3 regions of the Desulfovibrio aminophilus DSM 12254 genome follow, and region 1 is predicted to be linked to each of the others. Evidence: predicted binding sites of a transcription regulator. Region 1 holds the regulator's gene; each other region holds the start of a gene.
The links. Region 1 encodes sigma-54, which starts transcription at its own class of promoters, with help from an activator protein. Its sites were predicted from a motif close to CTGGCACGGNNNNTGCTT; they were not measured.
Positions count from the first base shown of each region.

Region 2: the regulator sigma-54 is predicted to act here: its motif matches at 1,940-1,957, upstream of H587_RS0114290 (DVU0150 family protein).
Region 3: the regulator sigma-54 is predicted to act here: its motif matches at 3,555-3,572, upstream of H587_RS0110170 (periplasmic heavy metal sensor).

Region 1 is NZ_AUMA01000006.1:299,413-304,838, forward strand. Features, by position in the region: gene rapZ (RNase adapter RapZ) at 1-680, opposite strand, end outside; gene H587_RS0103460 (PTS sugar transporter subunit IIA) at 688-1,137, opposite strand; gene hpf (ribosome hibernation-promoting factor, HPF/YfiA family) at 1,139-1,681, opposite strand; gene rpoN (RNA polymerase factor sigma-54) at 1,723-3,171, opposite strand; gene lptB (LPS export ABC transporter ATP-binding protein) at 3,403-4,125, opposite strand; gene H587_RS19490 (LptA/OstA family protein) at 4,125-5,417, opposite strand; gene lptC (LPS export ABC transporter periplasmic protein LptC) at 5,414-5,426, opposite strand, start outside.
Region 2 is NZ_KE383875.1:383,131-388,556, reverse strand. Features, by position in the region: gene H587_RS0114295 (sigma 54-interacting transcriptional regulator) at 1-1,791, opposite strand, end outside; gene H587_RS0114290 (DVU0150 family protein) at 2,092-2,391, shown strand; gene H587_RS0114285 (sulfite exporter TauE/SafE family protein) at 2,423-3,451, shown strand; gene H587_RS0114280 (hypothetical protein) at 3,477-3,815, shown strand; gene H587_RS18890 (hypothetical protein) at 3,904-4,149, shown strand; gene H587_RS0114270 (hypothetical protein) at 4,146-4,961, shown strand; gene H587_RS0114265 (response regulator) at 5,069-5,426, shown strand, end outside.
Region 3 is NZ_AUMA01000015.1:26,159-31,584, reverse strand. Features, by position in the region: gene dsrK (sulfate reduction electron transfer complex DsrMKJOP subunit DsrK) at 1-1,407, opposite strand, end outside; gene dsrM (sulfate reduction electron transfer complex DsrMKJOP subunit DsrM) at 1,444-2,478, opposite strand; gene H587_RS0110175 (RsbRD N-terminal domain-containing protein) at 2,525-3,082, opposite strand; gene H587_RS0110170 (periplasmic heavy metal sensor) at 3,623-4,129, shown strand; gene H587_RS0110165 (DUF2318 domain-containing protein) at 4,206-4,664, shown strand; gene H587_RS0110160 (ABC transporter permease) at 4,677-5,426, shown strand, end outside.

The sequences.
Region 1 (5,426 bases):
GCCCCAGGGTCATTGGCCAGAACGTAGTCCGCGATGATTGTGTCCTTGCCGGACAGGGGCCGGAGGTTCTCGTCGAAATAGGGGTTGGGCAAAAAACGCAGATCGAAAAGCAGATCCGATTCGATGGGGACGCCGTACTTGAAGCCGAAGGAGATGATGTGGACCCGCAGCACACCCACTTCCTGCTCCAGCGAGGTCCACTTCTCCTGCAGGGTCCGGCGAAGGTCGTGAATGGAATAATTGGTGGTGTCGATCACCAGGTCGGCCCGCTTGCGCAGAGGGTCCAGGAGCACCTTCTCAGTCTCCAAGGCCTGCTCCAGGCCGAGGCTCCGGCTTTCCAGGGGATGCGGTCGGCGGGTGGTGGCGTAGCGTCGCACCAGTTCGGACAGCCTGGCCTCCAGAAAGACGATGTGCGTCCGGACGCCCTGTTTCTTCAATTCTCCGAAAGCCTTGCGCCACTCCTCGGGAAAGTCCATCTGGCGCAGATCCAGTCCCAGCACCAGACCCCGGTGCTTGCTGTCCTGCTCACGGAAGAGACTCACCAGCTTGGGCGTCAGGCTTGCGGGCAGGCCGTCGACGACGAAGAAGCCCAGATCCTCGAAGACCTTGAGGGCCGTGCTCTTGCCCGAGCCCGAGAGACCCGAGACCACGATGACCGAGAAGCTTCGGGTATCCCCCACCAGCGCCTCACCTGTCGTTCAGCAGGTCCCAGAGGGCCTGGCTGTTCGGAGCGGAGATGAAGCTCCGCCGGAAGGAGTCGTCCTTGAGCAGTCGAGAAATGTGGGCCAGGATGCGCAGATGCAGACCGGCCACCTGCTCGGGCGCCAGCACGAGAAAGAAGATGTGGCAGGGCTTGAAGTCCAGGGAATCGAATTCGACGCCCTGGATGCTCCGCCCCGCCACAACCACGATCTGGGTCAGCCCCGGCAGCTTGCCGTGAGGGATGGCGATGCCGTCCCCGATGCCGGTGGTGCCGAGGCTTTCGCGTTCAAGCAGGACGGCCACGGCCTCGTCCGGATCGACCGGCGGGGTCAGGGCGGCCAGAGACGCCGTCAACTCCGCCAGAACATCGGCCTTGGCCGTGGCCTTGAGGTCCGAGAGGACCAAGTCCCGCGACAGGTATTCCGAAAGCCGCATTTCAGATTCCAGGGTCGATGAGCCCGAAGTCGCCGTTCTTGCGCCGGTAGATGACGTTCAGGCCATCAGTCTCAGAGTTGCGGAAGACCAGGAAGTCGTAACTCCTGGACTCCAGTTGCATGGCGGCCTCGTCCACGCTCATGGGCTTGGGCTCGTACTTGTCCATCTCGGCGATGGACGGGGTGCGCTTCCCCGATTCCTCGATGAAGGTCAGCACGCCCATGCTCACTGCCCGTTCGCGGCCCGCGCGGCGGCGGTCCTTCTGCTTCTCGCGCATCCGGCGCAATTGGGCTTCGAGCTTGTCCAAGACCATGTCGATGGTCGAGTACATGTCCTCGGACTCTTCGTAGGCAGAAAGATGCAGATTGTCGGCCAGGAAGACCACGTCGGCCTTGTGGCGGAACTTCTCCACGGAGAGGTTGACCTGCAGTTCGGGATCCTCGGCGTCGGAAATGAACTTGGAGAGCTTCTCGAAACGCGACTCGGCGTATTCCTTGAGATGCTCGGACGGGTCGAAATTCTTGAAGTTGAAGGAGATGTTCATATGTATCCTCCTGTTCGAGTAAGGAGTGTACGGGCCAAGGGTCAGAGAATGTCCTTGCGCTTGGACGAAGAGGCGATGTTCATGGCCGAACGGTACTTGGCCACCGTGCGGCGGGCGATGTCCACCTTGAGGTGATCCTTGAGGATTTCCCCGATGCGCTCGTCGGACAGGGGGTGCTTGGGATCCTCCTCGCCGATGAGCTTTTTGATCAGGGCCTTGACGCTCTCGGAACCGACCTGGGTGCCGTCCTCCAGGTCCAGGGCGCTGTTGAAGAAGAACTTCAGCTCGAACACGCCGTGCGGCGTGGCCACGTACTTGCTCGTGGTGATGCGGCTGACCGTGGACTCGTGCATGCCGATGTCCTCGGCCACTTCCTTGAGTATGAGCGGCTTGAGCTTGGTCACGCCGTACTCGAAGAACTCGCGCTGGAAGCGCACGATGCTCTCCACGACCTTGTAGAGGGTGCGCTGACGCTGGTAGAGGCTCTTCATGAGCCAGGCCGCCGAGCGCATCTTCTCCTGGACGTAGTCCTTTTCCTTGCCCGCGGTCTGGGACAGGGAGTCGGCGAAAAAGGTGTTCAACTGAAGGCGCGGCAGTCCATCCTCGTTGAGTACGATGATGAAATCGTCGCCGTACTTGTAGACGAAGACGTCCGGGGAGACGTAGTGCGGCTCGGTGCTGGAGAAGTTGGCCCCGGGCATGGGATCAAGCTTCTGGATGATTTCCAGGTAGTGCTTGAGCTCCTCCATGTCGATCTTGAACTTGCGGGCCAGTGGCTTGTAGCGCTTCTTTTCGAGGTCTTCCAGGTGCTCGTCCACCAGTGAGAGCAGGATGGGGTCGGTCTCGCCCAGGATCTCGAGCTGCACGAGCAGGCATTCGCGAGGAGTGCGCGCGGCCACGCCCACCGGGTCCAGGCGCTGGATGCGGTGGATGACGGCCTCGATCTCCTCGTCCGCGGCGTCGGGCACCATGGCCCGAATGTCGTCCATGTCGGCATGCAGATAGCCGCCGGAATCCAGGTTGCCGATGACCGCCTCGCCGATGTCCAGTTCCCGCGGGGTGAAGTGCGACAGGCGCATCTGCCAACTCAGGTGGCCGTCCAGAGAAGGCTTGCTGGCCAAGCGGGCCTCGAAGGAGACGCCCTCCTCCGGTATCTCGGTTTCGCGAACCTGGGCCTGCTTGGAGATGCTGGAAAATTCGCCCAGGTAGTTCTCCCAGTCCGTGCTGCGGATCATCTCCTCGCTGCGTTCCGGGGAAGTCATTTCAGGCGTGGCCGTGGTCTGGTCCACCTCCACGGGCATTTCTTCCATGGGCAGGTCCGAACGTTCGGTCTCGGCTTCCTCCAAAAAAGGATTCTCCAGAAGCTCCTGCTGAACCGTTTCCACCAGCTCCAGGCGCGAGAGCTGCAACAGCTTGATGGCCTGCTGCAACTGGGGGGTCATGACCAGCTGCTGCGAGAGCTTGAGTTGTTGTCTCAGTTCAAGTCCCATGACGCCCGAAACATCCTTTATGGGCCGTTTGGGCGGCCCGATTCAGCTTATTTTTTCACGTTACGGCTTCATTGTGCCACAGTCACCCGGACGGCGCAACCAAGGATCTCGCGGAACTCCCCGTCCGTATTGGTTTTTCGATGAAGACCGCCGACATGAAAAAAGTGTACCAAGTCTGGCGAGGCATGTAAATCGGGCCGGCACGGCGGGCAAACGGAAAAGGCTGGGCGGTCAGAGGCTGAAATCTTCGCCCAGGTAAAGCTGGCGGGCCTTGCTGTCGCGCACGATCTCTTCCGGGGTGCCCTCGAGAATGATCGTGCCTTCGTAGACCAGATAGGCGCGATCGCAGATATTCAGGGTTTCGCGCACATTGTGGTCCGAGATGAGGATGCCCATGCCCATCTTCTTGAGCATGGAGATGATCTCCTGGATGTCGATGACCGCTATTGGGTCGATGCCCGCGAAGGGTTCATCCAGGAGGATGAACTTTGGGTCCAGAATGAGCGCCCTGGCGATTTCCAGCCGCCGTCGTTCGCCGCCGGAAAGGTACATGGCGGGCTGGTCCGCCAGTCGCTTGATGCCGAATTGGTCCATGAGTTCGTCGGCGCGCTTGCGTTGCCGCTCCGGCGAGAGAGCGGACTGCTCCAGGATGATCTGGAGGTTCTGGCGCACGGTGAGCTTGCGGAAGATGGAGCTTTCCTGAGGCAGGTAGGACATGCCGAGACGGGCCCGTTCGTGCAGTGGTCGGTCGGTGATGGGCTGGTCTTCCAGGAGCACTTCCCCGCCGTTGGGCCGGACGATGCCCACGAGCATATAGAAGGTGGTCGTCTTGCCCGCGCCGTTGGGGCCGAGCAGACCGACCACCTCGCGGGGAGAGAGATTCAGGTGGATGTCGTGGACCACCTCGCGGTTGCCGTACCGCTTCTTTAGGTTCGTGGCGATGAGACCGGCCATCAGGGTTTCTTCGCCCCCTCGGGCACACGGAAGATGGCTTCCACCCGTTTGTTCTGTCCGCCGAGCACCTCGCTGCGGTTGTCCTTGACGTAGAACTTGATGACTTCCCCGGCGACGCTGTTGGCGCCGTCGTTCAGCCGGGGGTTGCCCTCCATGCGCAGGACGCCGTCCTTCACGAAGTAGATCAGGGTCTGGCAGGTGCCTTCGCTTTTTTCCTTCTTCATCTTCACACCGCCGTCGGCCACGATGCGCTCGATGTTGTCGGCCACGTCCTTGGCGCCCTTGCCCGCCTCGGTGAAGTAGGCAGAAAGGGTGGTCGCCCAGAGATGCAAACCTTCGTGCTCGGCCTGGACGTTGCCCGAGAAGGTCACCTTGCGGTCCTTCTCCACATAGGTCATCCGATCGGCGGTGATTTTCACCGGAGTCTGGGCCTCTGTCGTGGCGGACGGTGTTTCACCGGGAACCACGGGGACCGGTTGGACCGCCTCGGTGATCTCGGAACGCGAGGCGACGGGAGCGGTCGGCTCCGGCGTCGTCGATTTGGAAGACGCCGCCGGTGTCGAAAGCTGGGCCAGGGGCTTCACCCCGGGAGTCTCGGGCAGCAGTTCCGAGGCGTGAACGAAGCCGAGAGCCTTGGATTCTTCAAGGTTCTTGTCGTCCAACTTGAAGACGGCGAACCAGCCGTCGCGGAGGAAGGCGGCCTGGACGCGCTGGCCGGGAGCCAGCGTGGCGGAAATCGGAGAGTTGACCGCCCGGGCCGTGCGCACGGAGACTTTTATGGCGGCGGCCTTGATCTCCGAAGGGATGATGCTGGAAACCGGCAGGGGCTTCGTTTCCACTGTGGGCGCGGCGATGGGAGCGGACTGCGCCGGAGCTTTGATCTCCGGCATGGGCACACCTACGGGAATCTTGGTTTCAGCGGGTGCCGGCTGCGCCGTACCGACGCCGACGGGAACCTGGTTTTTGGTCGGCGGAGCGGGGATCTGCACCTTGGCTGCAGGGGCTGGCGCAGCCTCCGGAGTTACGGGCAAAAGGAAACTGGCCTTGGCGTAGCCCAAAGCCTTGGATTCTTCCGGGGTGGCGGCGTTCAGGTCGAAGACGGCGTACCAGCCGTCGCGGAGATGATCCACGCGGACCTTCTCCCCGGCCTGAAGGGTCTTGACGTGTTCGCTCTCCAGACTGCGGGCCTTGCGCACGTTGAGCGGCCGGTCGGCATAACGGATCTCGCCGAAGGCCCATGCATGGGTGGCGATGAGCAGCAAAATGAGGGCGAACGTGAGGCGTTTGGTCATGGTGTCGTT
Region 2 (5,426 bases), on a different contig from region 1:
GATCTTTCGCATGGCCACGGAGCGCAGCAGCGCCTGCTGGACCTTGGGCGATGCGGACTGGATCTCGTCCAGGAAGAGGGTGCCGCCGTCGGCTTCCAGGAATGCGCCCTTGCGGTCGGTCTTGGCCTCGGTGAAGGCCCCTTTGACGTGGCCGAAGAGGGTGTCCAGGAGCAGATTTTCGTCCAGGGCTCCGCAGTTGATGGAGATGAACGGCTTGTCGGTTCGGGAGCTCAGGTTGTGGATGGCCTCGGCCGCCAGCTGCTTGCCCGTGCCGGTCTCGCCGATGATGAGCACGTCCACATCCACGCGCGCGGCCTTGAGGATGTCCGAGCGCAGTTCCTCGATCTTGGGCCCGGCGCCCAGGATGCCGGGGATGGGATTCTGGCCGTCGCCAGGCTCCGGCGCGTCCTCATCCTCGATGACTCGCTGGTTCAGACTCTGGTTGTGGATGGCCTGATCGCGGATGCGGATCTCCTCCAGTTGCAGCCGCAGGGCCGCGAGCATCTTGTTCACCGCCCGCTTGAGGAGGTTGGTCTCGTAGCCCGAGGAAGGCAGGTCGATCTCCTGAATCCCGCCGGTGAGGTCGGCCTCGCCCACGGCCTTGGCCAGGCGCAGGATCGGGGAGGTCACTGCCTTGGCCAGGAAGAAGACCATGCCCGCCACCGCCGCGATGGTCAGCAGGGTGATGAGGAACATCACGTCCAGATGCTTGTAGCCCGCCGCCAGGGTGAGCTTGCTGTGGTCGAGGAAGGCCAGTCCGGCGTATATCTGGGGGGGCTCGCCCTGGACCGGTGTGAAGTAGATCGGCGCATAGGCCATGAAGAAGGTGCGCGATCCCGAGAAATCTCCGCCACCGTTTTCCCCGATGTAACCGCCGCTCTTGCCGTCGCGCAGATCAGCCACCATGGTCCAGAACTGGTGGTAGACTTCGTTGGGGCGGAAAGCCATGGGCAGATGGGCCCGGCCCAGGGTTCCCTCGTATCCGGATCTTGCCAGATATGTTGCCAGATCGTCGTCGGCCCGGTCCGGGTCGCTGGACTGGAGGAGTATCCAGCCGTCCGTGTCCAGCAGGAAGTGGTAGCGCAGTTCCCCGCTGCGGGTGAAGGCCCAGAGCGGCGACTTTGAGGAGTTGTAGAGTGAAAGCAGGTTGCGCAAGTCGCGGGCGTCCAGGGAGAGGACCAGCAGCCCCTTTCCCGCGGGCCCGGCGTCGCAGGGCGTCACCAGGCGGATCACCGGGGAGGCCGTCCGCTTGGCCGTGTCTCCTTCGCCTATGGCCGGGTACTCCGTCGTCACGACGGGGGAGATCCAGACCTCCCCGTGTTCCAGCGAGGCGGCTTTTTCCACCGAGAGGATCGGATTGGGGCGGATTTCCCGCAGCCGCTCCGGGGGAACCCGAAGAATCTGGCCGTCCTGGACCAGGAGGAAGATGGACGGGCCGTTGTGCGCGGGCAGGAAGGCGAATTCACGGAACATCGGCGCGCCGAGGGTCATTTCCTTTGCGAGAAACTCCCGCATGGTGCCCGGGGAGAGGTTTTCTTGCGAGAACAGCAGGAGAGCCGTGCGACATTGATCCAGGCGCCGGGTCAAGGCGTGGGCTGTGGCCATGTTTTGCACCCGGACGGTCCGCTCCAGGGCTGTTTCGATGAAACTGCTTGAAATTCTATATGTTGCGTAGCCAGTGACGGCCAGAATGAGGACCACGGAAGGGATTACCGTGACCAGAAGTTTGGCCCGGATGCTCAGATTGGCGAACAGTTGACGTAACGTTCCGGCAAAGAGCGGTCCGGTCATTGCGATCTCCGAGCGAAGGTTCCGGCCTTGATCTAGCGTGTTATTTTTCACAAGCCTGGTCACGATTCTCGCAAATCCTCGCCAAAGTCAATATAAATAAATTTTTTTGTATTTCAGTCGGTTAGGGTTCTGTTGCGCGGTCCTGTCTTTGGCATGGAGGTTGCTTTGTTGCGAGTTCAGGCAGGGCCACCGCCCGGGGATTTTTTCCCGGTTCTCCCTCCCCGGAGCCTGGAGGGAGCGTCGGGACGACTCCCGGCACTGGTTTGAAAGGGAATGGATGGAAACACTGGAGGGTTTGTGATGCTGACGAGAACGGCGAAGGTTCTTCCCCTGATTCTGGCATTGCTGGCCGTGCTGCCCCAGCTCGTCTGGGCCGCCGGTGGAGGCGCTTCCGAACTCGTGGTCGTGGCGGACACGCGGGTCGTGAAGAACGTGGTTCTGCACTACTTCGCGGACCTCTACAACATGAATATGCTGCTTAACGCCATCTGGGCGGTGGTCCTCACCGCAGGTTATGGTGGTTTCCTGGGATTCCTGATGGACTTCATAATCTCGCGTTGTGGTTTGGACCTGACCAAGCGCAGCATCGTGGAACACTAGTTCGACACGCCCAACGCAAGGAGTGCACAGCATGGAATGGTTGTATATGCACATGCCCATCGCGGGCGTGAACATCTTCTGGCCCGGACTTGTTCTCATCGGGTTCGCCGTGGGCGTCATCGGCGGCTTCTTCGGCATGGCGGGCGCCTGGATGGTGACCCCGGGCCTGAACATCCTGGGTTTCCCCATGGCCTTCGCCATCGGAACGGACATGGCCCACATCGCGGGCAAGTCCATGATCTCCACGGTGCGCCACTCGAAGTTCGGCAACGTGGACTATAAGCTCGGCTTCGTCATGCTGGCCGGCACCATGATCGGCATCGAAATCGGCGCCCAGATCGTCATGCACCTGGAGCGTCTCGGCAACCTCGGCTCCGTGGTCCGCTGGGCCTACGTGTTTCTGCTCCTGCTCATCGCCTGGATAGTCTTCTACGACTACGCCAAGGCCGTGAACAAGAAGAAGAAGGGCATCACCGGCGAGCACGGCACCGAGGGCATCACCTGGTACAAGACCATGCATAAGATCAACATCCCGCCCATGATGCACTTCAAGGCCGCGGGCATCACCTGCTCGTTCTGGCTGCCCATCCTGGTCAGCCTGGTCACCGGCATCCTGGCCGGCTTTCTGGGCATCGGCGGCGGCCTGTTCCGCATGCCCGCCCTGATCTACCTCATCGGCTGCCCGACCCACATCTCCGTGGGCACGGACCTCTTCGAGGTCATGATCTCCGGCCTGTACGGCGCGTTCACCTATGCCCTGAAGGGCCGCATCGAGATGGTCGCGGTGTTCGTCATGCTCACCGGCGCGGCCGTGGGCGCCCAGATCGGCACCATCGCCACCAAGTACGCCAAGGGCTACGGCATTCGCGTCGTCTTCGGCTGCGCCGTGCTCTGTTGCATGATTTCGATCATCCTCAAGCAGTTCAAGTTCAACGCCGCCTCGGCCGTGATCATTCTCGGCGCCATCTCCGTGATCTGCATCGTGATCATGAGGGTCATGATCAGCGGAGCGGCCAACGAGCTGCGGGAAAAGAGAAACGCCAATAACAGCGCGGCCTGAGCGCCGAGGCACCGGGAGTGACACCATGAAGAGACTGTTTGTGACCTCCATAGCGGCCTTCGCCTTGACGGTTCTGCTGTGCGCCGCCGCCTGGGCCGGCATGGTGGCCCAAGGCAAGTGCATCGAGAACGACAAGGCCGCCAAGACCATCAAGATCGAGGAATACGACATCAACTTCACGCCGGAGAACAAGTACGGCACCCCCACGGGCACCGTCACGGTCTTCGACGTGTCCGAGGCCAAGATCGGCATCCCGCCCGAGCCGGGCGACATCCTGCGCATCGCCTACACGTCCGACAACGACAAGTACCACGCCGTGAAGGTCATGAACGTGACCAAGCAGGACCTGAGCAAGAAGAAGTAGTCAACACGCCCCAACCCCAGCCCTTGCCGGGCCGCCCGCCCCTCCAACCGCCGGCGGGCGGCCCGGCCCTCCCAAGAGGAGAGCAGGCATGAGCAGCATCGGAAGCATCAACCCCCGCCAGCGGGTCGTCATCGTGGTCATGGACGTGCTCCTGCTTCTGGAGCTCTGCCTGACCTTCTACATAGCCCATGGCGACCGGCTGCACCTGACCTCCATCTTCATGCGCACCTACGTGCCCATGGCGATCGTCACTGTCCTGGTCTGCCGCCACTTCATCAAGCGCTTCGGCCGCGGTGAACCGGCGGGCGACGAGGAAGGCGGATCCGCTTCGTGAGGAGTGTCTTCCACAAGCTGGCCATCGGCATCTTTCTCCTGGTCATCTTCGCCGCGGCCGACACCCTTCGCGGCGGTTTCGGCTCGGACACGCTCTTCCGGGCCGCCGCCGGGCAGACCATCGCCATCGGCGGCAAATTGAGCGTCTCCCCCGAGGACTTGGCGGAAATCCGCGACTTCGATCCCGAAAAAGCCTCCACCTACCTGGACACCAGCCTCGGCACCCATGACGCCGAGGTTCGGCTGCTGGAACTGCAGGGCCGTATCTGGCGCGGCGAACTGACCGTGGGCCGGGGCGCGGCCGGGGGGGAGTTCCTCCTGCGGGTCATGCCCAAGGGCGGCAGCCCGGACGAGGACGCCACCATCTATCAGGTGCGGCTGTTCTCGGACGCCGAGGCCCTGCGGCTGGACCTGCCGAGCTTCTGCGAACGGCGGCTGGGCATCCGACCCTTCTGGGTCTTTCTCTCTCTTCTGCCCCTGGGCCTCGGTTGCCTCGGGGTTTCCTTCCTGCTCTCCAACCGCGAGGACGGCCGCAAACAGGCCGCCGGGCTGGGCCCCATCTATCGGATGGCCCGCGACAAGGAGTCCTGGAAGATCATTTTCGGCCTGGGCTCCGTCCACGGCGTGCATGACGGCGACCGGCTCCTGCTTCTGGACAAAACCGGCAAGGTGGTCGGCGATCTGGTGGCGGAAAAGGTGGGGCCCGAGGCGGCCCATGCCGAGGTGGACCTCAATATCGACCTGGCGCCTGGATTTCTCGTGGCCCGCTCGGACGCCCCCGGGCTCGCGCGACGGCGAAACGGCCAGGGCTGACGCCCCGCCATCCCCCGATCCTTCCTCCGGCGGCTGGACGCCGCGCCCTCCTTTTGTCTATGATGCCCGAAAAGACGGAATCCTTCCCGTCCCGGGAGGCGGAGCGCATGCATATTCTTCTGGTGGACGACGAGACGGAGTTTTTGGAGCTGATGACCAAGCGCCTGGATCGGCGCAATTTCCAGGTGACCACGGCCTCCACCGGCGAGGCGGCCCTGGAGGCCCTGGCCAGGATCCCCGTGGACGTGGTGGTGCTGGATGTGCGCATGCCGGGTATGGGCGGCATCGAGACCCTTCGCCGCCTCAAGGCAATGGCCCCGGACATCGAGGTGATCCTGCTCACCGGCCACGCCAACATGGAGGTGGCCGTGGAGGGCATGGAGCTGGGGGCCTTCGATTATCTGCTCAAGCCCGTGGCCATCAACGACCTCATCTTCAAGATCCAGGACGCGGCGAAGAAATCCG
Region 3 (5,426 bases), on a different contig from region 1:
CAGGCCGCCGCGCAGACGGATTTCCATGATCTCGTCGGTGTTCAGGCCCGAACCGCCCGCGCAGCAGAAGGTCTGCTCGCGGATGGTGTTCTCGGGCATTTCGTAGAAGTGGTTGCAGACGTTCTTCAGCACGTAGCGGGGCTCTTCCAGCATGCCCATGCCGCGCGCGGGGTTGCAGGAGTCGTGGAAGGTGGCCCGGATGTAGTCGTTGCGCTTCTTGTCCAGGTTCAGCTTGCCGTGCTTGATGAGGTCGGCGGTGAACTCGGCGATGTGCACCATCTTGGTCTGCTTGGCGTTGTTGAACACCGTGCCGGTGATCGGGTTCACCGGGGTGCGCATCTGGGGGCCCTGCAGGTAGCCGTTCATGGTGTCCATGTACTGGTTGATCACGCGCCACATGTGTCCGCACTCGCCGCCCAGAATCCACTTGGCGCCCAGGCGGTTGGCCTCGGCGTACATCTTGGCGTTGAGCTTCTTCATCATGTCGGCGTTGGTGAACAGGCCGAAGTTGCCGCCCTCGGAGGCGTACGTGCTCATGGTGAAGTCGAGCCCGATGGCGTCGAAGAGCATCAGGTAGCCCATGAAGGTGTATATGCCCGGGTCGGCGAACACGTCGCCGGAGGGGGTGATGAAGATGACCTCATGACCCTTCTCGTTCAGCGGGCACTTCACGCGCTTGCCGGTGATGGTCTCGATGTCGTCGAGCATGAAGTCGACGATGTCCTTGAAGGCGTGGGGCTGGATGCCGAGGTGGTTGCCGGTGCGGTTGCAGTTGGCCACCGGCTCGAGGATCCAGTTGATGTTGATGCCGCAGAGGTGCAGCAGCTCGCGGGCCATCATGGTCACTTCGGCCGTGTCGATGCCGTAGGGGCAGAAGAGCGAGCAGCGGCGGCACTCGGTGCACTGGTAGAAGTAGAGGAACCACTCCTTGAGCACGTCCTCTTCCATGACCCGGGCGCCGGTGAGCTTGCCGAGGATCTTGCCCGCCAGGGTGAAGTCCTTGCGGTAGACCGAGCGCATCAGCTCGGCGCGCAGCACGGGCATGTTCTTCGGGTCGCCGGAGCCGATGAAGAAGTGGCACTTGTCGGCGCAGGCCCCGCAGCGCACGCAGACGTCCATGAAGAGCTTGAGGGAGCGGTACTTGTCCAGGCGTTCCTTGAAGCCCTCGTGGACGATGTCCTTCCAGTTGGAGGGCAGCTTCCAGTCCACGTCGCCCGGGCTCCACTCGCGCGGGTTGGCGAACACTCCGGGCAGCTCGTGCATGAGGTATTCGACTTTCTCGGGCTTGGCCGGGTAGGCCCAGCGGCCCATGGAAAAGTCATTGGGCGTCGACATCCAGTCCGTGCGCGGCGGCGTGTAGTCGATGCTTTGCAACAACTCGATCGGTTTCTTGGAGAACTTGGCCATATCGTTTCTCTCTCCGGGTGCTGTGTTGAGCTTCGCTTAAGCCTTGGCCTCTTCCTCGGCGCCCTCGGGCAGCTTCTCCAGGGGCAGGCCGGCCTCGTACATGGGCTCGCGGAAGTCGTCCTCGTAGTGTTCGTAGCTGTGCGGCATGATGCCCTTGTCGTTCCAGGGATTCTCGTGGTGCTTCATGCGCGTGTCGTTGGGCAGGTTGCGCGTGGGCGAGAGGAAGACGCCGCCCGCGTGCATGAGCTTGGAGAAGGGGAAGTAAGCCAGCAGCACGCTCACCAGGAAGAGATGGACGTAGAAGCTGTTGTCGATGCCCGCGGGAATCTTGTAGTTGAACTGCAGGGCGCTGACCACCAGCTCCTTGATGGCCACGACGTCGACCTTGGCGAAGTAGCGCATGTAGATGCCCGAGAGCGAGATGCCCAGGAGCAGGAACAGCGGGAAGAAGTCGTTGACCAGGGAGATGTAGCGGATCTTCGGATCGGCCAGGCGGCGGGCCAGGAGAAAGAACAGGCCGGCCAGGATGAGGATGTCGCTCATGTACATCCGGGGAATGCCGATCTGCATGATGCCGTCGCCGAACTCCAGCCACTCGATGGGCAGCGGCACGGAGGCCAGGAACAGTCGCATGTGCCGGGCCACGATGATGAAGAAGGAGTAGTGGAAGAAGATGGCGAAGAGCCAGAGCCACTTGGAAGAGGCGTAGGCCACGACGTTGTTCTTCACGTCCAGCTTCACGGCCGTGTTGCGGAACAGCGAACGGAAGCAGAGCACCTCCAGGAGCATCCGCATGAACGTCTGCGGACCCGTGGAGGGGTTGTCCCACTTGTTCTGCTTGAACAGCGTGGGGTCATAGGGTTCCTGCTGGCCGCCGGTGGTGGGGATGCGGAACGGCACCGGGCGTTTGGCCCAGCCATACACCTTCCAGACGAACCCCGCCAAAAAGACGAGGAGCGCCGTCGAGGGGATGCAAATGCCGAAGAAGACGTTCAGCTTTGCCGCCCCGACCCCGATCAACGGGATCAGCACCAAGGCAAAGACGAAAACCAGCGAGTACAATGCATTCATCTCCCGTCACCTCGTTTGAGTGTTCGGCCCGCCCCGGGCCCTCCACTTATGCCTTGACGGCCTCTTCGGCCGCGACGTCCAGCACGAGACCCGCCTTGCGCATGATGTTGCGGTGGGCGAGCTTGATCTCCTTCACCCGCAGCTCATAGATCTGCTTGCGGTCCCGGAAGTAGACGTCGAAGGCCAGCAGGGCCATGTTGTCCACCCGGGTCTCGAAGGCCAGAAGCTCGGCCAGCCGCCCCTGGGCCGACAGTTCGTCGGCCAGGGCCTCGCGCAGGGCCTTCTTCAACAGAAAAACGAAACTCAAGGCTTCCGACGGCGCGAAATCCTGCACCGCCCGGATCTTCACCAGACGGTCCAGCGCGGCGCACAGGGCGTCGGCGTCCTCCCAGGACAGAAGCAGGGAGAAGACCTCGGCCGCGGTCGCCCGGATGGCCTGGCCCACCGGATTCTCGAAGAGATCCCGGTTGGCCTTCCAGACCTTCTGCGTCTCCGCCGGGTAGGTGCCGAAAATAAGCTCCACCCAGCGGGTCACCAGCGGCTCCTCCTGGGATGCGAGCTGCTCCAGGAGGGGCAAACGCCGTTGATCCTCGGTCCGTGCCATATCGCGCCACCGCAGCCGCGGCGCCCGAAGGCCCGCGTCCGCGTCGTCAGTATTTTTCGTGTCGGAGGTCGTGAAATCTCACACGGTTGAACACCGCCCTTATTTCAGACGAAAGGCAAAAGGTCAATCCGTTTTCCGGGATTTCCCGATGGTGCGGGAGGGATTCCGAGCCGCGAGCGTCATTCTTCCCGAGCCCCCGAGACGGTGGGCTCCGGCCGGACGTCCCCGGGACGTGAACATCGTTCGTCACCCCTGGGGCGCACCTCCCCGGCCGCCCGCGTCGCGGCCGCTAAGGACCATCGGCATGCGTCTTTCCTCCCACGTCCTCCGGAGCGCCGTCCTCCCCTTCTTCGCCCGTTCCCGTCCGAACCAGCGCAATGTGCAGAATGTTGCATGAATTCATGTGCTGGATATTGCACATCGTGCTTCGCATATGATATTCTTATCCATTGATATTATTTAATTTTTATCGTTGGCACGGTCCATGCTTCATCCAGGACAAAACAAACGGCCGCTCACCCGGCCAAGGAGGATTTCACGATGAAGACCGCCACCCGTTCCGCCTGGTACGTGGGTTTGGCCCTGAGCATGGTGCTCGGCCTGGCCGCCGCTTCCTACGCCTTCGGAGGCCCTGGACACGGCATGTACGGAAGAGGCCCCGGCTACGGCATGATGGACCAGTACACACAGCTCACCCCCGAGAAGCGAGCCGCCGTGGACAAGCTCTTCGCCGAGCACCGCAAGGCCGTGCAGCCCCTGCGCGACGAACTCTTCGTCAAGCAGGCCGAGCTGGACGCCGTTGAGCGTCAGCAGAGCCCGGACCTGAACGCCGTGCGCACCCTGGCCAAGGACATCACCACCCTGCGCGGCAAGCTCTTCGACCAGGGCGAGGCCTTCCGGGCCAAGGTCGAGAAGGAGACCGGCATCGAGATGGGCCCCGGCCGCGGCTACGGCATGGGTTACGGTCGCGGCTCCGGCATGGGCTACGGCCACGGCTACGGCCACGGTTACGGCATGGGCGCCGGCGGCGGTTGCGGCCGCTGGTAGACGCCCCTTCGGACGGCGGGCCGGGAGCTTTCCCGGCCTCCGTCCACATCTCCCCCCCCGCCCCCGGAGGCGTCAGATGACCAAACGTTTTCTCCTCCGCTTCACCCTGCTCCTGCTCATCCTCGGGATGGCGGGCGTGGCCCACGCCTTTTTCGGCCTCTTCGAAACCGGCCCGCGCATGGTCCAGCCCGACAACGGCGTGGTGCGCCTGTCCCTGGACCAGTTCCGAGACGGCGCGGCCCGTCGCTACGCCCTGAACCTGGACGGCAAGAACGTGCCCTTCTTCGTGGTCCAGAGCCGCGACGGCGTGACCCGGGCGGCCTTCGACGCCTGCGACGTGTGCTACGCCGAGCGCAAGGGCTATTCCCAGGACGGCGAACACATGGTCTGCAACAACTGCGGCCAACGCTTCCACATCGCGCGCATCAACGAGGTCAAGGGCGGCTGCAATCCCGCGCCCCTGCACCGGACGGTGGAGGGCGGCGATCTGGTCATCAGGGTCGCGGACATCGCCGCCGGAGCCGGATACTTCTAGGACCGCGCACAGATGAACCTCTGCACCATCCCGCTGCGCAACCTGCGGCGCAAACCGCTCAAGAACCTGCTCCTGGCCCTGGTCCTGACCCTGGGCGTGGCGGCCATCACGGCCCTCTTCGGGGTTTCCCGGGTGGTCGGCGAAAGTCTCGAAAAAAAGCTCACGGCCTACGGCGCGAACATCCTCGTGACCCCGCGATCGGAAAAGCTCACCGTGAGCTACGGCGGCCTGGCCCTGGGCGACATGCTCTACGGCCTGGAGTACCTGGACGAGGCCGCCGCCCAGAAGGCCATCGACGGCCTCGCCCTGCGCGAGAACGTGAGCGTGGTCGCGCCCAAGCTGGTGGTCCCGGCCGAGTCCGACGGCACGGCCCTGGCCGTGGTCGGCGTGCGTTTCGACCGGGAGCGGCTGCTCAAGGGCTACTGGAGCCTGACCGGGACTTGGCCCGCCTCGGACTCCCAGATCCTGCTCGGCTCCCATGCGGCCGTCCGCCTGGGCGGAGCCGCCGGGCCCCTGGCCCCGGGCGGCGCGGTGCGCATATCCGGCCGCGACCTGACCGTGTCCGGCGTGCTGGCCGAAACCGGCGGGGACGACGACAACGCGGCCTTCGCCACCCTGCCCCTGGCCCAGTCCCTGGCCGGGCTGCCGGGCAAGGCCAACCTCCTGGAGGTGGCCGCGCTCTGCGCCGGGTGCCCCATCGAGGACATCGTGGCCCAGCTCGCCGCCGCCCTGCCCCACACCGAGGTCAAGGCCCTGCGCCAG